One region of the Tuberibacillus sp. Marseille-P3662 genome, then DNA from elsewhere that is predicted to be linked to it. Evidence: riboswitches for the same ligand, from Rfam matches in the RefSeq annotation. Region 1 holds a riboswitch; the other holds the start of a gene.
What was found. A riboswitch is a leader RNA that binds a small molecule or an ion and turns the genes downstream of it on or off. The one in region 1 is predicted to bind S-adenosylmethionine.
Positions count from the first base shown of each region.

Region 2: it holds a riboswitch for S-adenosylmethionine, as region 1 does, so the genes downstream of both, B9Y89_RS06985 (methionine ABC transporter ATP-binding protein) here and B9Y89_RS08550 (assimilatory sulfite reductase (NADPH) flavoprotein subunit) in region 1, are expected to answer to the same signal.

Region 1 is NZ_FXBS01000006.1:3,418-15,096, reverse strand. Features, by position in the region: gene cysI (assimilatory sulfite reductase (NADPH) hemoprotein subunit) at 1-523, opposite strand, end outside; gene B9Y89_RS08550 (assimilatory sulfite reductase (NADPH) flavoprotein subunit) at 563-2,395, opposite strand; SAM riboswitch class I at 2,498-2,604, opposite strand; gene B9Y89_RS08545 (CidA/LrgA family protein) at 3,004-3,408, shown strand; gene B9Y89_RS08540 (LrgB family protein) at 3,378-4,070, shown strand; gene B9Y89_RS18790 (hypothetical protein) at 4,470-4,805, opposite strand; gene B9Y89_RS08530 (fructose bisphosphate aldolase) at 5,141-6,031, shown strand; gene B9Y89_RS08525 (sugar O-acetyltransferase) at 6,189-6,749, opposite strand; gene B9Y89_RS08520 (helix-hairpin-helix domain-containing protein) at 6,978-7,442, opposite strand; gene B9Y89_RS08515 (aldo/keto reductase) at 7,621-8,463, shown strand; partial or broken gene B9Y89_RS08510 (NAD(P)H-dependent flavin oxidoreductase) at 8,654-9,723, opposite strand; gene B9Y89_RS08505 (LysR family transcriptional regulator) at 9,872-10,729, shown strand; gene B9Y89_RS08500 (DNA-binding protein) at 11,089-11,382, opposite strand; gene B9Y89_RS08495 (nucleoside deaminase) at 11,580-11,679, opposite strand, start outside.
Region 2 is NZ_FXBS01000005.1:177,182-188,860, reverse strand. Features, by position in the region: gene B9Y89_RS07035 (DEAD/DEAH box helicase) at 1-1,478, shown strand, start outside; gene B9Y89_RS07030 (SWIM zinc finger family protein) at 1,478-1,999, shown strand; gene B9Y89_RS18755 (N-acetylmuramoyl-L-alanine amidase) at 2,198-2,887, opposite strand; gene B9Y89_RS07020 (YvrJ family protein) at 2,893-3,081, opposite strand; gene B9Y89_RS07015 (DUF2922 domain-containing protein) at 3,160-3,378, opposite strand; gene B9Y89_RS07010 (DUF1659 domain-containing protein) at 3,419-3,637, opposite strand; gene B9Y89_RS07005 (degradosome RNA helicase CshA) at 3,783-5,276, opposite strand; gene B9Y89_RS07000 (cold-shock protein) at 5,422-5,619, opposite strand; gene B9Y89_RS06995 (FUSC family protein) at 5,887-6,963, opposite strand; gene B9Y89_RS06990 (PRK06851 family protein) at 7,216-8,322, opposite strand; SAM riboswitch class I at 8,482-8,591, shown strand; gene B9Y89_RS06985 (methionine ABC transporter ATP-binding protein) at 8,693-9,715, shown strand; gene B9Y89_RS06980 (methionine ABC transporter permease) at 9,705-10,367, shown strand; gene B9Y89_RS06975 (MetQ/NlpA family ABC transporter substrate-binding protein) at 10,393-11,238, shown strand; gene B9Y89_RS06970 (hypothetical protein) at 11,367-11,679, opposite strand, start outside.

The DNA.
Region 1 (11,679 bases):
TGAGTTTTTGGGCCCATTCATGCACTTCAGAATGCACCTCAGATTGGTAAGGATTCGGATTACACATAACATTTCGGTTGACATCCCCACATGCAGCTATCGTATCCATCATTGCGTCGTTAATTGCCTTGAGATTTTCCTTTAGATTCCACTTCAGAATCCCATGCATTTGAAAGGCTTGCCGGGTCGTTAATTTAAGTGTGCCATTTCCATATTTTTGCGCGACTTTATCCATGGTTAACCATTGTTCTGGTGTCGCCACACCTCCGGGAACACGGACGCGCACCATAAATTGGTAAGCGGCTTCCAACTTCTGGCGCCTGCGTTCATTCCGTAAATCCCGGTCATCCTGCTGGTAGCTTCCATGGAACTTTAACAACTGCGTACTATCTTCGGACATTCCACCCGTAATCCGATCTTTGAGTTCCTCTGCAATCGAGCCGCGCAGGTAATCACTTTCTTTCTTAATCCGCTCATTATCACTTGGAGGACCCTCTTGTTGTTTAATGCTATCTTTGCCCATTTTTAAGCTCCTTTCAACTAGCTTTCTAGCAAACAACCTTTAATAAACGTCACGTTGATACCGTTTCTGCTTTCTCATGTCAGTTAAATAGTTTTCAGCTTGCTCCTGAGTCATTGCGCCTTCTTCTTCGAGGATTGTTAACAAGGTATGATGAACGTCATTAGCCATGTTTTTCTCGTCACCACAAACGTAAACACTGGCACCTTCCTCTAGCCATTGATAGAGATCCCGGCTCTGCTCAAGCATGCGGTGTTGGACATACACTTTTTCATCCGTGTCGCGGGAAAAGGCGACATCCATCTTCGTTAGGACCCCTTCCTTAAGCCACTTTTGCCATTCAACTTGATAAAGAAAATCTGTGGAGAAATGTTGCTCCCCGAAGAATAGCCACGTTTTTCTTTCCGTTCCTTCTTCCTCTAAATCCTCTAGATAAGATCTGAACGGGGCAACACCTGTTCCAGGCCCAATCATGATCACCGGTGAATGAGGATCAGTAGGAAATTTAAAATTCGGATTGCGGTGGATATACACAGGTAACAAATCACCCGGTTCTGTTCGCTCAGCACATTGTACAGAGCAGACACCCGCTCTGTCGCGTCCATGAGCTTCATATCTCACCGTTCCAATCGTCAGATGCGCTTCATCTGGATTCGCTTTATAACTGTTCGCAATCGAGTAAAGTCGAGCTGGTATTTTACGGAGAATCTGTACAAACTCGCTGGCCGGTAACTCCCGATGAGGCGGGAAATCCTGTATCAAGTCAAGCAAATCGCGCCCATCGAGATAATCCTTTCGTTCATCCTCACGTTCTGGCTTCATAAGCTCACTTAACTTGTCATTGTCAAAAAGTTGTGCTGATTGCTCCAGCAATGGTTTTGTCAGTCTAGTGATCTCGAAATTATGGAGCAGAGCCTCACGAAGTGAGTTCACATCTCCCTTTTTATTGACTGGAACAGTCTCTTCAGGATTCCAGTTCATTTCATTGATGAGTTGATCCACTAAGCTTGGATCATTTTCAGGGAAAATTCCCAAGCTATCACCGGGTTCAAATTCAAGATTCGACCCTTCAAGAGATAGCTCAAGATGCCGCGTTTCTTTATTTGAACCCCGGCCGCTGAGTGTTAGATTTTCTAAGATCTCAGCTTTGAAAGGATTCGTCCGAGAATATGCGGGCTGCTCAGTTGGTTCTCCATCTATCGGTAACATTTGATTACCTGCAGGATGATCCTCTTGTGTTTCCCGCAATGTATTTAAGATACCTTCAACCCATTCCGCCGCAGGTTCGTCAAAATCGACATCGCAATCCACTCGTGGATAAAGCCGTTCTCCGCCTAATTCCTCAAGTCGCTTATCGAGATCCTTGCCGGTCTGACAGAAAAACTCATATGATTGGTCTCCAAGGGAAAGTACCGAAAATCGTTGTCCTTCCAACTTCGGAGCTTTCCTGCTATTAATAAATTCATAGAAAGAAATCGCATTGTCTGGCGGATCTCCCTCCCCATGGGTCGCGGTTATAATGAGCAAATCCTCGACTTTTTTTAAAGCCTTGGGCTTGAAATCATCCATTGCCGAGACCGTCACCTTCAATTGTTGTTCTTCTAACTTCTGGGACATCTCCTCAGCAAGTGCTTGCCCATTGCCCGTCTCTGAACCAAAAAGAATCGTCACTTCCCGCGAAGCGACCTGACCAACGCTTTGCGTTGACGCTTCAGCGTCTGGGACATTCTGCACAACCGTATTGGTTGATGTCTGGGAAGCGGCCAAATACCCACTCAGCCAATGTTTTTGTGCTTCCGTTAGTGTGGGAAGCAGACGATTAAGAAGCTCGGTTTGCTCTTGGTTAAAAGGACTATTCGTTACCTGTAACTGCAAAGATATTCACCTCACAAAGGAATACATTTTTCAATTTATATGACAGCCCACTCTATGTAGTCAAAAACTCCTCTTCAATAAGGAAGAGGAGTGAAGCACCCTTCCTTATTTTTCAGGACGTCACCTGCTGGACTTAGCACCTTTTTACTTTCATAAAAGGTTGCTGTGGGTTCAAAGGACCAGATTCCTCACCCAACTCTTAATAAGGATCATCATATTCTTTTTTAAAAAATGTCCCTAACCATCTGCGTTAAAGACATTTGGTTTGCTTCAATCAGTCATTTCAGAATTATTATTATGTTATTTTCATTTAACTATAATTATTCCTATATGTCAACTAGGAATTTAAATCCTTTAAAATACCTTGGAAAAGATGCTCCGTCATCAGCTATATAAAACACAGGAATTGAACCCAAACCATTGTAAGAGTAAAATAAATTAGGTATTTAATTTTCAGCTTGCGTCATGCCAATGACGTTTTTGTGTGCTTAAAAGTGATTGGACCAAGATAAGTTTTTTTTAATAACTTCCCAATAATTCACTCATAATTTAAGACGAACATGACAAAAAGGGAGGGATTGTGACCTTTTCAAGGATCACACTATATAATGAAAATCCTCAAAATCGTTGCTCAGATAGCGGTATTATATATGTTTTATTTTATTGGTGAAGGGCTGCAGCACCTTCTCCATTTACCAATACCCGGTAGTATTATTGGCTTGTTTTTGTTATTAACTGCTTTAATATTTAAGCTTTGTCCGGTAAGATGGATTGAATCAGGAGCAGACTTTTTGCTATCCTATTTACCTTTATTATTTGTTCCGGCTACTGTGGGTGTCATGAATTATTTTGGTCTTTTCGCAGGCAAAGGGATTGTCCTTCTTTTGATTGTGGTGATCAGCACGATCATTGTGATGATCGTAGCTGGCCATACAAGCCAGATATTAGCTAAAAAAGTGGCAAAGAGAAAGGAGAAAAGAACATGGCAAAAACGCTCATGGCGGTCATCATAATTCTTCTGACGATTACAATCTATTTATGCATGAATCGGATTTACCAGCGTTTTCATTTACCTTTTTTGATTCCCGCCTTAACAACCACTTTAGCCATTATTGTTATTCTTGTTTGTTTTCAAGTCCCTTATCAAACTTATATGATTGGGGGACATTGGATTAACCTGTTACTTGGGCCGGCTGTGGTTGCGCTCGCTTATCCTTTATATAAGCAGAGAAAGGCTCTAGTCCAGCATTTTCTACCCATATTAGGCGGTGTTTTGGTTGGATCCATTGTAGGGATTATGAGTGGGTTGTTATTTGCAAAGTCACTTGGTATTGCCCATAAGTTAATCCTTTCCTTATTACCTAAATCAGTCACGACACCCGTAGCCATGCAGATTGCATCTGGGATAGGCGGAGCCCCTTCGCTGACAGCCGTTTTTGTAATGATAGCAGGTTTTACAGGCGTGACTCTTGGACCTTATATTCTGAATTGGTTCCGAATCTCTACATTTCTAGGCCAAGGGATTGCTTTCGGCAGTGCCTCCCATGCAATCGGCACTTCAAAAGCCTTCGAATATGGTGAAGATACGGCCTCAATGAGTTCCGTTGCCATGACGTTAAGTGCGGTTTCAGCTGCTATCTTAGGTCCTCTTGTCGTTTTGCTTTTATATGCTTAATTCCTTTAAGGAAAAATACTTGTCATAAGGTAACATTTATTTTGAGTTAGAGAATATTTCATCAAAAATTGGGAACCAAGTGAGTGTATAGGACTCATAACTTAAAAATATGGAACAAACTTGAGATAATCAAAGATGAAAAAGCGGCGTAAAAGTATGAATTTACTTTTACGCCGCTGCTTTTGGATATTTTGCTCGAGTCGTTGACTTACTGAATGGCTACTGATGGCTGTCGACCCAGAAGTTTTCTACGATAGCGATTATTCCATGTAAGAAGTAAGATCATACCTTATTTTAACATCGATATTGACTGATAGAAAAATATTGTTTGATCAATCATTTAAAAGAAAGTCGACGTCACCTTTAAAAAAATCTCTGATTAGCAATAATTCATCAGTGTCATAAGTAAGGGAATACGTCCTTAATGGGGCTTCCAACCAAACAAATGCCCCGATGATAAGTGATGGTCATATGCGCCGCTAAATCAATGTCTTTCTTTGTCTCATTATTTAAATAAAAGTTAGTTCCTTCTTTTAATTCATATTCATAACGCCCTAAAGATAAATCATTAATTATAATGCTATTGAGCATCACCAAATACTGGATTTTATGATAAGGTATATACCTTATCATACCTAAATTTAGAGAAGAAAAATAGGGATGACTACTACACCCAAGTTGAAAACTATAACCACTGGCTGAGAGCCTTTTATTCACTTTTGAATTTTGCTTCATCTAGCTTACTTAACAGCAGATATACGAATGACCCGGTTTTGTTTGGCATGAATAGTTGCCATGAGCGTTGATATTTTTTCCTTTCACACCTGAATTTGAAACCACTCTTATTCAGTACACACTTGTCCAGTTTCGAATTCTTTGGTATAATTCTTTTTTATTCCCCAATAAATTTATTCGTTATATTGATCTCATTTTTGAATCATCATAGTTAATTTCATATACTCATTACCATTCTTCCTGTAAAAAAACAGTTATGTTAAGTAAGATGGAATAGGGGAAAGAGTATAAAGGAATGTTTTTTTAAAGACTAGAAACAAAAAGGAGTGGCTAACATGAACAACAGTCAATTCGACAAAATCAAGAACGGAAAAGGCTTTATCGCTGCACTTGACCAAAGCGGCGGCAGCACGCCAAAAGCATTAGCAGATTACGGTGTGCCTGAAGATTCTTATTCTACTGAGGAAGAAATGTTTGATCGGGTACACCAAATGCGGACTAGAATTATTACATCCCCTGCCTTTAGTGCCGACCATATCCTTGGCGTAATCCTATTCGAGCAGACGATGGATCGCAAAATAGAAGGTAAATATACAGCGGATTATCTTGCCGATGAAGGGATTGTTCCTTTTCTGAAGGTAGATAAAGGACTAGCAGAGCAAGAAAATGGCGTCCAGCTCATGAAACCAATCCATGACTTGGAAGATACGCTACGCCGTGCTAACGAACGGAATATTTTTGGTACTAAAATGCGTTCTGTCATCCATGAGCCGAATACCAGCGGCATCAAAGATGTAGTTGAGCAGCAATTCGAAATTGGAAAACAAATCATCAATTCCAACCTGGTTCCAATTATTGAACCGGAAGTAGATATTCACAGTTCCAATAAGGAAAAATCCGAAGAGATTTTACGAGATGAACTCATCAAAAACCTGAATAACTTATCAGAAGATGAGAACGTTATGCTTAAGCTCTCAATTCCAACGAAGGCCAATACTTATAAAGAACTGGCTGAACATCCGCGCGTTGTACGTGTTGTCGCTCTTTCAGGCGGCTATACCCGTGATGAAGCGAATGAGAAGTTAAAAGAAAATGAGGGTCTGATTGCCAGCTTCTCTCGGGCGTTGGCTGCTGACTTAAATGCCAATCAGTCTGACGAAGAGTTTAATGAGGCATTGAAGAGTGCTATAGATACGATTTACGATGCTTCTGTTAATAAAAATTAGTGTTAAAAGATTTAATGGGTAGAATGTCTCTATAGACAAACATGGAAAAGGGTGCGTTTATACATCATAAACGCACCCTTTTCATACATATGTATGGAACCATAAAAAACCAAATTATAGGTCCCCACATTAGGCTAAGAACACTAAAATATGACATTCATACTTCGATTGATTTGATGATTTTTGCAGGGTTACCGCCTACAACAACATTATCCGGAACATTTTTTGTCACGACTGAACCGGAAGCCACTACGACGTTATCACCGATTTGAACACCAGGATTGAGAACAGCCCTTCCGCCAATCCATACATTATGACCAATCGTAACTGGGATGCCATATTCAAGCCCTGAACTCCTTTCATACGGATTTAACGGATGCGCCGCAGTATAGATATGTACACCGGGAGCAATAAAACAGTGATCCCCAATGCGAATGTCACTTACATCTAAGAATACACAGTCAAAATTCATATAAAAGTTCTCACCAACATGGATATTGTAGCCATAGTCACATCGAAAATGGGGTTCAATAAAAATATTTTCGCCAGTAGATCCAAAGAGGTCTTTTAAAATCTCAGTACGTTTGCTGTCTTCAGTCTCTAATGTTTGATTATATAATCGGGTTAATCGTTTAGCTTTTTTTTGTTCTTTAACTAAGGTGGCATCAGTAGGTTGATATAGCTGACCATGCAACATCTTATTTTTTTCTGTTGGCAATTTTGTTTCTCCTTTACAACAATGAATGCTCATTTTTTTACCCAGTACTATATATTCCGATAATATCTTAAGGAAACCCCCCCCCATAAAATTTGAGAACCAATGGATCTGAAAGCCACTTTGAATAATATAAATAAATATCCCTTGTCTCAAAATATTCCCTGAAGTCATTCGTGATTAATTTTGATAATTCCTATTTCAATGAAATGTCTCGTTGATACAACCCATTTACTCATACCAAGCTTTATTTGGCCTTGAATGGGGATATCCGTTTCTCTGCCGATATAAATTTCTTTCCTCAGTGAAATCAAACCATTGCCTAGGACTTTTGGGATTATTGGCATAATTTATAACACATCGAATTTGGTCTTCCACACAAGGGTCAGTCCAGACACCAAGATTTTGCTCCAGTTTATCTAATAATTGAGCGCCACTTTCATCTTTTATTTCTTCTAAGGTACTAATGCCGAGGTTGTAAACGATTTTTTCAGCTAATTTGTGACCAATAGATGGGACTTGCTGAAACGTTGCCACCCCCTTAATAACTTTTGCACGATCCATTGACTCATCTAATATGAGAGCTAAGTCATCTAATTCCTGATTGTGAACTTGACCCAATTTCACTTTTGCTTTCCTCAGACGCATTTTCTCTTCTTTTGTTAAGGGTAACTTGACGTTTGTATTTCCACTCACAGACCCACCCCCTATCAACTCTGCTAAAAAATCCTATCCACAATATTCGACTCACTTAAGTATATTCCTTTTTCTTTCATGTTAATCATTAACTGATCATGCAACAGTCGCTCAAATATTTGGATTTCTATTTATATAGATGATAATCTTTAAATAAGACTGAAAGGAGTGTTGATTTATGAGTCTATCAATTCCAGAGGTGACACTGAATGATGGCGTGACATTGCCAGTTATAGGCTTTGGTACATATAAACTTAATGGTCACAAAGGCGTTAATGCCATCCATAGCGCCATTAATGCAGGTTATCGACTCATTGATACGGCGTATAATTATGAAAATGAAGGAACAGTTGGTGAAGCCATTCGGCGCAGTTCGGTTCCGAGAAAAGCTTTAAGCATTACATCCAAATTACCAGGTCGTTATCAAACCTACGATAAAGCTGTGACAGCCATTCAAGAGTCCTTATATCGTGCAAACTTGGATTATTATGATTTATATCTTATTCATTGGCCTAATCCTAAACAAAATCACTTTGTTGAAGCTTGGCAAGCATTAATTGATGCTAAAAAATGGGGGCTGATTCGCTCTATTGGTGTTTGTAATTTCTTACCTGAACACATCGAACGCTTAGAAAAGGAAACGGGCATCAAACCGAGCATCAACCAAATTGAATGTCACCCTTTTTTCAACCAAGAGCAACAAAGAATATGGCATGAAGAACATAACATAAAAACAGAATCTTGGAGTCCATTAGCTCGCGCTAATGCTGTTTTACAAAGTGAAACCATTGGAAAGATAGCCGATGATCATAATAAGACGATTTCACAAATTATTTTACGTTGGCATTATCAATTAGGGGTAATCTCCATTCCTAAATCTTCATCACCTGAACGGCAATATGAAAACCTATCTATTTTTGATTTTACCTTAAATGAGACAGAAATGAGCACGATTGCTGAATTAACACGCCCAGATGGAAGAATAAACGATCAAGATCCTGCCACTTATGAGGAATTCTAGCATCAACAGGTATAACGTATCGGCGCGTCACTTATATGAATAGGTGATGCGCTTCCTTTATTATATAGGCTCTTTTTTGATTACACACCAAAGGACCCTTCCTCATTCTAAAGAAGGGTCACGTTTGAACAATGTCACAGATTTACTTGCCTTTCCTGTTCCATAAGATCAACCCCACAAAACAATCCCTTTAAATATTTTTAACAGTATCATCGACTTGCGAAATAATGTCTAAGACGATTTTGCCAGCAGAGCATTTTTGGCTTAATCGCGGCGTTTGTCCAGACCAAAGCGACATCCATTCCGGTCGGTTTTGTTTGGCCGCTTCACTTCGAATCATTTTTGTTAATGTGTTTTGAATAGGGTAATCCGGTAAATCCTTTACATGTCCAGCCATTGTCGTTATGAACGCATTCCTTATACCTCTCGCTGGCTTGCCACTGAAAGCTGAGGTCACAACCGATTGGTCTTCGGTGCTGTTCAAAATCGCATCTTTGTGTTGTTCCTTCGCTCCGCTTTCAAGGCTGGTTACAAACGCGGTCCCCATTTGCACAGCTTGGGCACCTAATGCCAAAGCTGCTAAGACACCTCTCCCGTCCATAATACCCCCTGCAGCAATAACCGGAATACTGATCTGATCAACGGCTTGTGGAACAAGCGCCATCGTTCCGATCATACTCTCTTCAAAGGATCCCGAAAAAGTTCCCCGATGACCCCCGGCTTCACTCCTTGCATCACCACCATATCCATACCATTTTGCTCATTGATCACGGCTTCTTTTACGGTAGTGGCCGTTCCAACCACAACGATATTTTCCTTTTTTAACTGTCGAACGGTTTCTTTTGCAGGGACACCGAAAGTAAAACTACAAACAGGAACCCGTTCTTCTAAAACCACTTCCATTTGCTGTTCAAAAATTGACGTTGATGGTTTTCCGATCTCAGGTTCCTCTGCTAAATTTAATGCCTCACGAAAAGGCTGCAGCCATTCATTCGCTTTTTCAATAGCTGCTCCGGACACATCCGGGATTTCAGGAATAAAAATGTTAACACCGAAGGGCCGATCCGTTAACCGCTTGATCTTTTGGATAGTCTCCTTCATTTGACCCGGACTCATATAACCAGCACCCAATGTCCCAAGCGCGCCCGTGTTAGAAACAGCAGCAACCAATTCAGGTGTCGTGACGCCGCCAGCCATACCCGCTTGCACAATCGGATAATTGATGTTTAGGACTTCTGTGACCCTATTGTCATACCACATACCACCACTCCTTACTTTATTGGTCATCATGAAATGCCAGGAAGTCTTTACCTTTATTATGACCGTGATAAAATAACAAGTAAAATGATGTTTTCTGTTAGTTATCATTAAAAATAGTGATATCTCAGACGATGGAAGAAGGATCAAAATGAATCTAGAAGATCTTCGTGTTTTTAAAGAGGTTGCAGAAGAGGGAAATATCACAAAAGCTGCTAATCATTTAAATTTTGTTCAGTCCAATGTAACTGCTAAGATAAGACGGTTAGAACAGAGATATGATACACAACTATTTTATCGACATAAACATGGCGTAACGCTTTCCTCTACAGGTGAGGTTCTCCTCTCTTACGCCGGGCAAATCATTCAACTCATGGATGAAATCGATAAAACGTTAAAAAACTCTCATGTTCCAAATGGAACATTAACCATTGGTTCAATGGAGACAACGGCAGCGACTCGCTTACCAGCAATATTATCCACCTATCATGATCTATATCCACAGGTAGCATTATCATTACAAACGGGTACTACTGAAGACCTTATAAAAGCAACTTTAAATCGTGACATTGAAGGTGCTTTTATCGCCGGTCAAATCAATCATCCAGATTTAGAAGAGATCAAAGTTTTTGAGGAGGAGTTGATTTTAGTTGCAAAAGAAAGTAATATCTCATCCTTAGACTTCAATCAATTAGACAATCAAACCATCATTGTGTTCCAGTCCGGATGCTTTTATAGAGATATATTTGAAAAGTGGCTGAAATCCGAAGGCATCAGACCAACAAACATCATGGAACTGAATACTTTAGACGGTGTGATGGGTTGTGTCAAAGCCGGCTTGGGTATGTCACTGTTAACAAAGACGGTAGCCGACCAACTTCCTCAAAATGAGAATATCAAACAATTTGCGCTGCCAGAAAAGTACAGATTCATTTCAACAAATTTTATTAATCATAAAGATATCGTAAAAACATCCGCCTTTCATGCGTTTGTATCTGTGATGGATTGAGGATTAATGTGTTATGGAAAAACTTTTCTTTCCAATCATCCCGTTTTAACAAATTGAGTCCTGATTCTTGGGTTTGAAGCCATCATCAAGGATTGTTATTGTACTCCCTAGATCCAATCACAATTTTTAAAATCTTGTTGATTAATCATTCGCCCACCCTCTAAAAAAATTAAATTATCTCCTTTAAATCCCAAACCCGATCTTTGTTAATCTCCATCTTTTGTTTCGCTGATTGTTCAACTTTGATGTCTAACTGATTAGCCAGTTTAAGCAAATTTCAGCCATTTCCAATAAACACCTTTATTTCAAAAATATTATTATGACGTTGATTGTTGCTCCTGTCATTATAGTCAAGTTGGTTAATCCCCTAATTTCAGCAACCATGCACGTAATTGTTTTTTCGGAAAGTATACCTGTCCGTTTAATTTAATATGAGGAATATCGGAATACTCTTGGAGTAACATTTTTGCATCCTCCTTAGATATACCTATAAAATGATGAACATCGCTCTCTTTAATTAATTTAAGCTCATCATCCTCATCTAAGGCATCTAAAAAGTTTTTCGAATTTGGGTTTTTAAAATTCTTTAATCCATCTCCAATAAAATATCCTGCTACCGCAATACCAATGGCGATCCATATAAGACCCAACATCAACCCCCCTATAGATGAACTTCATAGAACAACATAATGATGTTCTATGATTCTACTTTTCAATTTAAAGATACTATTCTAATAATTAACCAGACCGATATAGCATCTGAAGTAGTTCTTTTTAGGATTAAAAAGCCTGGACATGCAAATGGGCAAATTTATTGCTGCAGAAAAGCATCCTATAACTGAATAAGAAATTACATCTTAAAAGCATTTCTTAAATTAACAATGTTATTTGGATTAATTGCCCACTCACTCATAAGTTCTTTTTGTCTTATTTTCAAGTCATCAAATGGC
Region 2 (11,679 bases), on a different contig from region 1:
CACTAACGGAACTTAAAGGTAAAACGTATCAGAAACCCCGGAACTTTTACGGTGATCTACGACCTTACCAGAAGAAAGGTTATCAATGGCTGGTTCATTTATATGATAAAAAGATTGGCGGCTGCCTTGCTGATGATATGGGGCTCGGAAAAACGATTCAAACCATTACGTACTTGTTGAAAACAATCAAACGCGGAGAGCCCGCATTAATTATTTGTCCGACGTCGCTAATCCGTAACTGGGCCAATGAGTTACACACATTTGCGCCATCTCTAAGCGTCAGTATTCATCACGGACCAGAGCGTATGGGGCCGGACTCATTTGCAAAGGAAGGACCGCAGTACAATGTGATTCTGACGAGTTACTCGTTGATAGCCAAAGACATCGCTACGTTCAAGGCCATGGGTTGGAACAACATTATCATTGATGAAGCGCAGACGATCAAGAATCCATCAGCGAAAAAAACTCAAGCGATCCGGCAGCTTGAAGGCAAACACCGTCTAGCCTTAACAGGTACACCCATTGAGAATAAACTTGAAGAGCTTTGGTCGATTATGCAGTTTCTCAATCCTGGTTATTTTGGCTCGCTAACCGATTTTCGTGAGCAATTTATTACGCCAATCGAAAAACATCAAAATGATGTGAAAACAACCGTGTTGCAGAAATTAATTCATCCATTTATTTTACGGCGGAAGAAAACAGATCGGCGGATTATCAAAGACTTGCCTGATAAAGGTGAACACAAAATGACGTGTCATCTCGCACCACAGCAAGCGTCCCTTTATCAAAAAACCGTTGAAAATCTTATGGAACAAATTGAAGAAACAGCAGGCATGAAACGGCGCGGTCTAATATTAACTTCCTTAAATCGGCTGAAACAAATTTGCAATCACCCAGCCTTGGTACAGACAGACGCCCAACCTGATCTCATATCATCCGGCAAGTTGTCCGCCTTTTTTAACATTCTAGATCCTTTAATGGCCGAAGATGAAAATGTCCTTGTGTTCACGCAGTACGTTCGCATGGGCCATATGATTCAAAGCACAATCGAACATCAATATCCGGATGCTCAGGTCGCGTTTTTCCATGGACAGCTTAATGCAAAAAAACGTCAGACCGTCGTTGATCATTTTCAAGACCCAAGTACACAGAAAAAAGTCCTGATTTTATCATTAAGGGCTGGTGGACTAGGTTTAAATTTAACCGAAGCGAATCACGTCATCCACTTTGATCGTTGGTGGAATCCGGCGGTTGAAGAACAAGCAACCGACCGCTCGTACCGGATCGGCCAATACAAAAATGTCGAAGTCTATAAATTAATCTGTGAAGGCACACTAGAGAAGCGAATTGACGAGCTTATTGATAGCAAAAAGGCATTAACAGAAAATATCCTTGGTCAAGGGGATCAGTGGTTAACAGAAATGAACGACCAGGAAATTTACGAACTGGTTCAATTACGAGAAAAGGTTGATCTTTAATGAATCGTGGATCGATAAGACTTAGAGGGGTCAAAGAACGTCTTGAAAATGATTGTTTGGATTTAGCTGATGATAGCCGTTTAACCCGCGGAAGACGCTTATACAAAAGCGGTAGTGTTGAATCCTTTCATCTTAATGATTATGGGCGGGAGGCCATGGCTGCTGTTCAAGGCAGCCGCGCCTACACCTATCAAGTCATGCTGCGGCTAACGACAACCCCAGATTATGTCGTCAACAACGTCATGTTCGGCTGTGATTGCCCTGACGATGCCAGAGTATGCAAACACATCGTCGCCGCGGTCTTGTACTGGCTGGAACATATGAATGACCTTCAGATGGTATCAACAGACCATCGAAAATCGAAAGCTAACCCAAATCAAGATCGTTTGCATGAACAACTAAATCAACCAGCAGCGATTGATACGCTTATCAAAAACTGGCGCACCCATGGCACGCACAAACCAAGTCAAGATTTTCGTGATATCAGACAATGCGTCCGGGATGCATTTAAAAATCAATAATGATGTAAGCTGCATCATCCTGCTGATGCAGCTCAGGGTATACTATGAAGTCAAAAGGGATGACTGATTTAAAATATGAAATTAGTACAATAACCTTTTAAGTCAACTGGATGTTGAGATAGAAAAGGAATTAAATCAGTTAAAGTAAAAAAAGACATCTCAACCAAGAGATGCCTCCACCCGTCTCCTTATATTCCCTTAACCCTTCACAATCGCCTGGTAACCTTTATGCTGTAACTCATCTTTGAGTTCATCCGCATTCTGTCGTTTCTTAAAGGCACCCACTTGCACTCTATAAAACGTGCCGCTCATATCTACGGACTGTTTTACATGCTCGGGCTTTCGGTAGTCGGCTCCGATCCAATTGCACATTGCACGGACTACAGCTTCCGCAAAGATTTGCCGTTCTTTTGATGTATTTAACAGGTTATAATCATGTTCATTATCGATAAAGCCGTATTCAACAATGATCGTTCGAACTCTTCCAGTTAGCCGGTGCATGTAGTAGTAATCGAGACCGTTCTGATCTCTTCGACTATAAGTCCTGCGGTATGACATACCACCAACATCCGCAATGCCGTGACCCAGCTTTTCGGCAAGTTTGGCATTCGTAAATATCGAATGGATCGTTTCACAGCCGCTACCACCACCAGCGTTGAAGTGGTTACTGATACAGAAATCAGCGCCACTGTTTTTGACAATATTAGAGCGTTCCGATGAATCTAATGTGATATCATGATCTCGCGTAAGTGATACGGAAACGCCAAGTTCCTTAAAACGGTGGTATTGATAAAGCGAAACATCTAACGTCCAGTCCTTCTCTTTTGCTCCGAAACCATGAGTGCCTGGATCTTTTCCACCATGTCCAGCATCAATGATGATTGTCATCATCATCACCCCTTCCTTAGATTTGCGATCGATGTTTCATCCGATACGGCCAGCGGCTGCTCTTTCATCCGTTCCGGAAGCATCACAATAGATTGATTCAACGTATCCAGCTTTCGTTCAATGCGATGCAACAGATACAGTGTCACAACAGCCGGAAAACCAACATCACTAATGAGAGACAACCATTGTTCCACGATCTTCACTCCTCCTTATCTTGAAGATAGAAAAAAGAGAGAGCCTAGCCCTCCCTTTCCTTTTAACCTTTTAACCTTTTAACCCAATTCAATATCTGTAACATTTCGTTCAACGATGCGAGCACCCTTTTTGGATACAAGATTACCGCCAGAGGATGAGAACGCATCTTGCTCAATGATGCTATCCATCGCCGCTGAAATAGCAGCAGCATCAGCCGGTTCAACAGGGTTGTCAAGACTATAGGTAACGGTGTGCTCTTCTTCATTATAGAATTGCAAATCGAGTTGCTTAGCCATTTAAATCCCTCCCTTCCTTTCCTGTCATTCATCTTTCGTACTAACCAGCAATCGTTAACGTGTCATCGCGCTCAACGTTAATGAGCGGCAATGTCTGAAGCGGTTCAAGTGCTGTTGCAATCGTGTACAGTTGATCAGGTGTTGCTGAAATTTTGACGTTATTGAAGCTTTTGTGCTTAGTTACCGGACTGCCTTTTTCATCCACTCCGGCATCAAAGCTTAACTGCATGCGGGAATCCACTTTTGTTGAAGTCGCCATGTCTGTCACCTCCCTTCACCCTATATATAGAAGACAGACAACAAAAAGGGGGTGAGTTAACTCATATTTTTAAAATAAAATATCTCTCCATACAAAAAACCCGTATCATTATTCGATACGGGTTTTCGTTACTTCATTTGTATGACTAGTCATTCCGTTGTTGACGGCGGTTTTTGTGTTGACCGCCGCGACGGTTAGAGGATTTATAATTATTGTTCCGGCCTTTTTGGTAGCCTCTGCCTTTATTATGAGGCCGACCGCCGCCTTTGTTACGATTGTTGCGTTGGCGGGAACCGCCTCCACCTCTGTCTCGTTTTACGCTAACAGGCGGAATATCTGTAATTTCGACCGGCGTCTGGCTCGGTTCTTTGGTTAGAGCTTTAAGAGCTGCTGATACCAAATCAACGGCTGTATGCTCTTTAAGAAGCTCTTCAGCTTTCCCTTGATGCTTTGATTGAGAACCGTCGTTCACAACATCCAACAATTGTTGGATCGCATGCTGTTGACGGCCTTGAAGGGCTTCAGCCTCCGACGGTTTCGGCTGTTTGCTTAATTGCTTTTTCGTCATGCCCTCAATTTTGCGCAAATGATCCATCTCCGGCGGGGTCACAAATGTAAAGGCCCAACCACTCTTACCTGCCCGACCGGTCCGGCCGATGCGGTGCACATAGCTTTCAGGATCCTGCGGGATATCAAAGTTGATGACGTGGGTTACGCCACTAATATCAAGTCCTCTAGCCGCAACGTCCGTAGCGACAAGGATATCAATGGTTCCTCGCCGGAACTGCGTTAGAACGCGGTCACGTTGTTTTTGCCGCAAATCACCGTGAATCCCCTCAACGTTAAAGCCGCGCTTTGTCAGCGCCTCCGTCAATTCATCCACCCGGCGTTTCGTCCGGCCAAAAATAATGGCTAGTTCTGGGGTGTAAATATCAAACAACCGCGTCAGAGTATCAAACTTTTCTCTTTCCTTAATTACATAGTAATGCTGTTCAATATTGGTGACCGTCAATTCTTGAGCTTTAACCGCAATGACCTTGGGTTGATGCATAAACTTCTCAGCGATGTTTTGCAGTTGCTTCGGCATAGTCGCGGAGAACAACATTGTGTGGTGTTGGGTCGGGATTGCTCCAAGGATTGTCTCAATATCCTCAATAAAGCCCATGCTAAGCATTTCGTCAGCTTCATCAAGAACAACTGTCGACACATCATCAAGGCGAATCGTTTTACGACGCATATGATCCATAAAACGTCCCGGGGTCCCGACAATAATCTGTGGCCGGCGCTTTAAAGCTTTAATTTGGCGATCAATATCTTGGCCGCCGTATACAGCCAAAGTTCTAATACCTTTAACTCTGCCGATCTTATTCAATTCATCGGCGACTTGTATCGCTAATTCACGGGTAGGAGCGAGCACAACACCTTGTGCGTTTCTACTTTCTGTTTGCAGATTTTGAATGAGTGGAATCCCAAATGCAGCCGTTTTTCCTGTACCCGTCTGTGCCTGACCGATGATATCCTGACGTTCCAATCCCGGAGGAATCGCTTCTTCCTGAATGGATGTCATTTCTTCATAGCCCATTTGGCTAACAGCTTTGAGAAGTGGTTCGTGAAGATTTAACTGTGAAAATAATACCAAAAACCATTAACTCCTTTACTTTTTATATAACTTTTTATTCAAGCTCTTGCCGGTCTATCCATACACCGGTCATGTCTAGTGAAAAAAGGGCGTGATTCCATACACGGAATACGCCCTTTCTGAGATTCAATGTGGATCACATGTATTATAAGCGAACGACATTGACAGCTTGCGGTCCGCGTCTGCCTTCTTCAACATCGAATTTAATTGATTCACCATCTTCAAGCGTTTTGAATCCTTCACCTTCGATCGCTGAGAAGTGAACGAAAACATCGTCGCCGCCTTCTCTCTCAATAAATCCGTACCCTTTTTCGGAATTAAACCATTTAACTGTACCTTCCATTTGAGTCGGCCTCCCTAATTAAATTGGATAAAAAGTTGAATACCGTCAAACACTTCTTTCGTCCATTAGGGCAATTCATCAGAGGCCGATAAAGGTTTTTCGATGTCCGTACTTTTTAACTTTATAAGCTTATCATAAGATCATATCAAAAGCAATGGATGAAGGAAAGTTTATTCAAATCAAGCCGATGCTCCTATCTAACAAGATACCATGTTTTCTTAAGAATTATACAGTCTGACTCAAATTATTTATGTAATCAAGCATCCTTCACTGATTTCCTTGATTTCTGTTCTCGATATCTCCCAACGCTGTCTTAATTTCCAACAAAATTCGACTAAAGTCTGTAAATACACTGCCTAAATTCATGATCACTGTCGTATCTTTCTCTTGTTCATGAATGATATGGTAATTCGATTCTAATTCTTGCTGCGCTTTATTTAAAGCATCCCGTAACAATTCAACAGAAACTTTATTTGAATAACTGACAAAACTTCCAAATAAGTTCAGACATCCTGAGACGGATCTAATAGTCTTGCTAAGATTGTAGACATGATCCGTTTTCGTATTAATATCCATTAAACTTCTAACAATTCCCCTCACTTGAATGATCATTCGTTCAATCACTTTCATATGATGGATAAGCTCACTAATTTGACTTCGAGCTTTCTTCTGCAGCGGGCTATAGCGAAGGTTTTTTCTGGCTGATTCTAATTCTTGAAAAATATCCTCGGCTTCAGCCACCAAGCGTCTCGCTTCCAATAAGCTGTACATCACATCATGGTTGGATTGATTGGACATTTCCACGCCACGTAAGACCGTTGCGGTTTTATGACAAAGTTCAGGCATTCTGCGTTCAAACGCTGGTATAGGGTTCGGCGGGCGAATCAAAATATTGATTAAGACGCCTGTGACCGAACCAATTAAAGTTTCAAAAATTCTTGCAAGCGCATAGGCCTCCTGTTGACCGAAAAATAACACGAGTAAAGCACTAACGCTAATTTGTACCAATAAATAAGGGGGAAATTTTAAAGCCGTCGAAATGCCGAAACTGATTAACACAACCAATGTGATTGATAAAGCATTAAGCGGCAACCACTGTCCAATGATAATGCCGATACAGACGCCGCCAACCGCCCCCATGACTCGATAAAAAGCCCTTTCTAACGTATCAAACACAGCCACTTGGATGATCAAAATCGCTGCCAACGGCGCAAATATTGGAAAGGCACTATCAACAACATTATTAGCAAAAAACCAAGACAAACCAGCCGCCAGAGCTGTTTTGGCCACTTGAAACGTCAGTCCGATCTTCTGAAAAACATTGATACTCTCTCTGAACAGCATGTTGAATCCCTCATTTATAAACGACCATCTTCCCATATTATGTACGAGAAAGGGTCCTTGCATAATGTTTCAAATAATATACGAGGGTACCCTAGAAATAAAATACTTGGGCACCCTCGTATTCGGTTGATTTTATGATTAATTGTGGCAATTGTAAAGTGATTTGCGGCTTCTTTAAAGAGAATTGCGCTTTCCTGCACATAATTGCGCTGTTTTTAAACGGAATTGCGCTGTTTTACATTTATTATGATGTTATTTTGCCACAGAACGATCTTCACGACACACAATTTCCGATTTGATTTGCTCCGTGATATCATCAATTTTAGTGAAATCCATGGCGTTAACGTAGATGGTTTCAAGTTGATCATGCCATGCCTTGGCATTCGCCAAATGGGCTGTTGCTTCTTTCATTCTTTCCGAATATCGTTCCGATACATCTTTTAATCCAACGGCATATTTTTCATCAACACCTGGTTCGATGACCCGCTCATACATATCAATCACTTCGTCACTGTCACGTTCTGGATAATGTTCATGCGGCGCCGTGCTATCAAAAATCGCAAAATCTAATTCTCTAACAATAATCATATCTAGACTATACGGATCAAAACCACAATGATAAACCTCAACATCAAAACCACGGTCTTCAGCCATCTTTGCCAGCGTCTTCAACATGGTTGATTTACCCGATCCCGGACGACCTTTAATAAAATAACGTTTAGCGACGTCTGATGTTAAATTCGGTATGAAATCAACGGCACCTTGTGGCGTCGCAGCTCCCAAAAAGCGATGCCGGACATCCGCCGTCTTATTCAATACTTGGTCCCCATAAAGTCTATTGATCAATTCATCTGTCAGTTGGTTGGCTTGCTCACGATCAAGATGGTCAATGTAATACGCCTCCCACTCATCGTGAATTGTTAACGCTTCTTGAAAGCAAGCATATGCGGCGTCATATGCCGCACGATTATTTTTCTGAATGCTTAAAATCTGATCTTTTTCTTTGGCTAATGCTTCCGAATCCCATGCTACACCTAGATTGACATACTCCTCGATAGCTCCAGGAGCTTTTGGCTCAATCACATGCGGTGCCGTTCCATCAACAATACCCACTGTTAATGTCGGAATAATCACACCATCAATGGAACCATTATCGGATGCGCAATGTAAATATTCAATATCAAATCCTTTTTCGAGCCATGTTTCACCAATGGTTTTCATTAACGAAGATTTACCTGTTCCTGGACCGCCTTTTAGAATAAATACACGTTCAAGATGTTCTAGATTCGTAGCAAAAAGATCATGAAAGCCTCGGGCGGTATTCCCGCCTGCATAGTAATTTAAGACCTGACCTGACATGTACTGACGCCTCCCATTTAAGATCAATCATTGACTCAATACTCTAAGGTATGCGCAGCCTTTGTAATAGGTGAGTGCCTAGGATACAAAAATTATGATTGACAGTTGTGTCATGATCTCGTATCATTATTTTTAAATTAAAAACCCTATACGGATAACTTCTTATCCAGAGAGGTGGAGGGAACGGCCCTTTGAAACCTCGGCAGCGGGCTTCAAAACATGAAGCACCGTGCCAATTCCGACAAGTCTTTAGGCTTGTAAGATAAGAAGAGCGTGGTTGTTTCATATGCAATAATGATTTGAACCCCTCTTCTTACTGAAGAGGGGTTTTTATTATGCTTATTTACGTTTACAAGGGAGTGAGGCAGCAATGATTGAACTGAAAGGACTCACGAAAGTCTACGATTCGGGTGAATCACAAATTAAAGCCATCGACAACGTGAACTTAACTGTTGAGAAAGGTGATATATATGGTGTCATCGGCTTTAGCGGGGCAGGTAAAAGCACACTGTTAAGGTGTGTGAATTTGCTTGAATATCCTGACCACGGTCAGGTCATCATTAACAATACTGATTTAACGAGACTAGCCAAACCTAAACTCCGTGAAGAACGGAAGAAAATCGGGATGATTTTCCAACATTTTAATCTTTTAGAATCCAAAAAAATCTATGACAATATCGCTTTTCCTTTGAAACTTCTCGGTGAAAATTCATCAGCTATTAAAAGACGGGTTGAGGAATTACTAAAATTTGTCGGACTCAGTCAACAGGCTGATCAATACCCAGACCAGCTCTCCGGCGGACAAAAACAACGTGTCGGTATTGCGCGGGCGTTAGCCACTTCACCTGATGTCCTCCTATGCGATGAAGCAACATCAGCTTTAGACCCGGATACCACGGCATCTATTTTAAAGTTGTTAAAAAAGATTAACCGTGAATACAAAATAACCATTCTCATGATTACACATGAGATGCAGGTGATTCGTGATATTTGCAACCGGGTAGCTGTGATGGAAAACGGACAAATCATTGAGGAAGGAAGCATTTTTGATGTGTTTTCCGCCCCTGAAACCACAACCGCCCAAAATTTTGTCAGTTCGGTTATGCAGGATGACATACCGGCATCCATCATAAAATCGCTGGAAAACGGTGCAGAACATATTTATCGCGTTACATTCATTGGTGATTCAACAAGTCAGCCGATTCTGTCCGATGTCGCAAAACAATTTAATGTCAACGTCAATGTCTTATACGGGCAGATTACCGAACTCCAGGAGACACCGTTTGGCCATTTAATGATTGAACTTCAAGGTGAGGCGAGTGAAATTAACAGGGCCAAACATTATATCAATCAAAACGTCCAAGTTCAGGAGGTCTTAGCTCATGCAAATTGAATGGAGCAGCTTTTGGCTGACCGTTGCCAATGCAACCTATGAAACCTTTCTAATGGTGGGGATATCTCTCATATTTGCAACCTGCATCGGGTTACCCTTAGGCATTGCTGTGGTCGTTACAAGACCGGGTCACCTATTAGAGAACAAAATCATTTTCAATATTTTAAATCCAATCATCAATATTATCCGTTCGGTCCCGTTTATTATTTTACTCGTTGCCATCATTCCATTTACCCGGTTGCTTGTACATACATCGATTGGTACTACTGCGACGATTGTGCCGCTCGTTATCTTTGCCGCTCCATACATCGGCCGGCTCGTGGAAACAAGTCTTTTGGAAGTCGATCCTGGTGTGATTGAAGCTGCTGAATCCATGGGGGCAAAACCTAGGCAAATTATTTTCCGCGTCCTTTTACCAGAGGCCCTCAGTTCACTCGTTCTTAATATTACCATTGCAACCATTGGTCTCATCGGTGCGACTGCGATGGCCGGCTTCGTTGGCGGCGGCGGTCTTGGTGACTTGGCTATTACTTACGGTTATCAAATGTTCAAAACAGACGTCATGATTGTCACGGTTATATTATTAATTGTTATCGTTCAATTGGTGCAAACAACAGGTAATCATTTATCCCGCGCAATCAGAAGGCGATAAACTCAATTAAAAGGGAGATTGACTCATGAAAAAATACATCGCTATCATCACATTGTCTTTACTCAGCATCGGTGTCTTAAGTGGTTGTGGTAACAGCGCATCAAGTTCAGAGAGCGGCAACACCGAAGACAAAACAGTAAAGGTTGGCGTCAACCCTTCAGGCGTGCCGATTTGGAATTATGTTAAGAAAAAGGCGGCTAACAAAGGGATTAACGTTCAACTCAAAAAATTTTCCGACTATGTTCGCCCGAATCTGGCGTTAGCGGCCGGCGATATTGATATGAATGCATTCCAGACGGTTTCCTATTTCGATTCGTTTATTAAAGAACGTGATCTTGATTTAAAACCGATCGCAACAACAATTATTGCACCTATGGGCCTATATTCAGATAAATTCAAGTCACCTAAGAACATTCCTGATGGCGCCCAAATTGCCCTGCCTAAAGAAGCCACTAACATGGGGCGGGCGCTCTTACTTTTACAATCAGCTGGTTTAATTGAACTGCCAAAAGATTTTGATGGTGTCGGTACCTTGAAAGCTATTAAAAGCAATCCAAGGGATCTCAAATTCAAACCTGTTGCTGCTGCACAAACACCGAGGTCCATACCAGATGTTGCCGCATCTGTAGTTAATAATGGCGTTGCCGTTGAAGCTGGATTCACACCTGTGAAAGATGCAATGTTCCTTGAAGACGACACAGCAACACCTTATATCAATATCCTGGCGGTCCAAAGCAAGGACGTGGATGATCCAACATTACAAAAACTCGCTGACATCTACCAACAAGAAGATGTGGCTGAGCACATCAAAGAAGTCTTTGACAATTCATTAATTCCAACTTTTGTACCCCTTAAGAAAATTGGATGGTAAGCATACGTACGCGAGAATGATACCGTCGATCTCGACAACAAGGAAATAATACTCATTGCTTTTGAAAGCCACCCTGAATATACAAAAAATCAGAGGATATAGGTCAGATCAGTGTGCCTATATCCTTTTTAACCTTGCCGCTTAAATTTCATAATCAGTTCATAGTAAAGCAAAGTTATTGTTTGGACAACGAGAAAAACTGGGACGGAATAAGGGATTTGATAACCTCGTTGGTGATGAGTGACACCCATCACAGAGGATACCCACTCGGCCCCTAAGCCAATGATCGTCCATACGATAATGAACCCAATGACGGTTTTTTTATTAATGCCTAATGCATCATAGATGTAAATAAAAAAGTAACTGATCGGCGCGAACATAAAGTAAGTCACCACATCAAACAATTCATAATCCCCTGAATCATTGACCTGGTAGAAATTA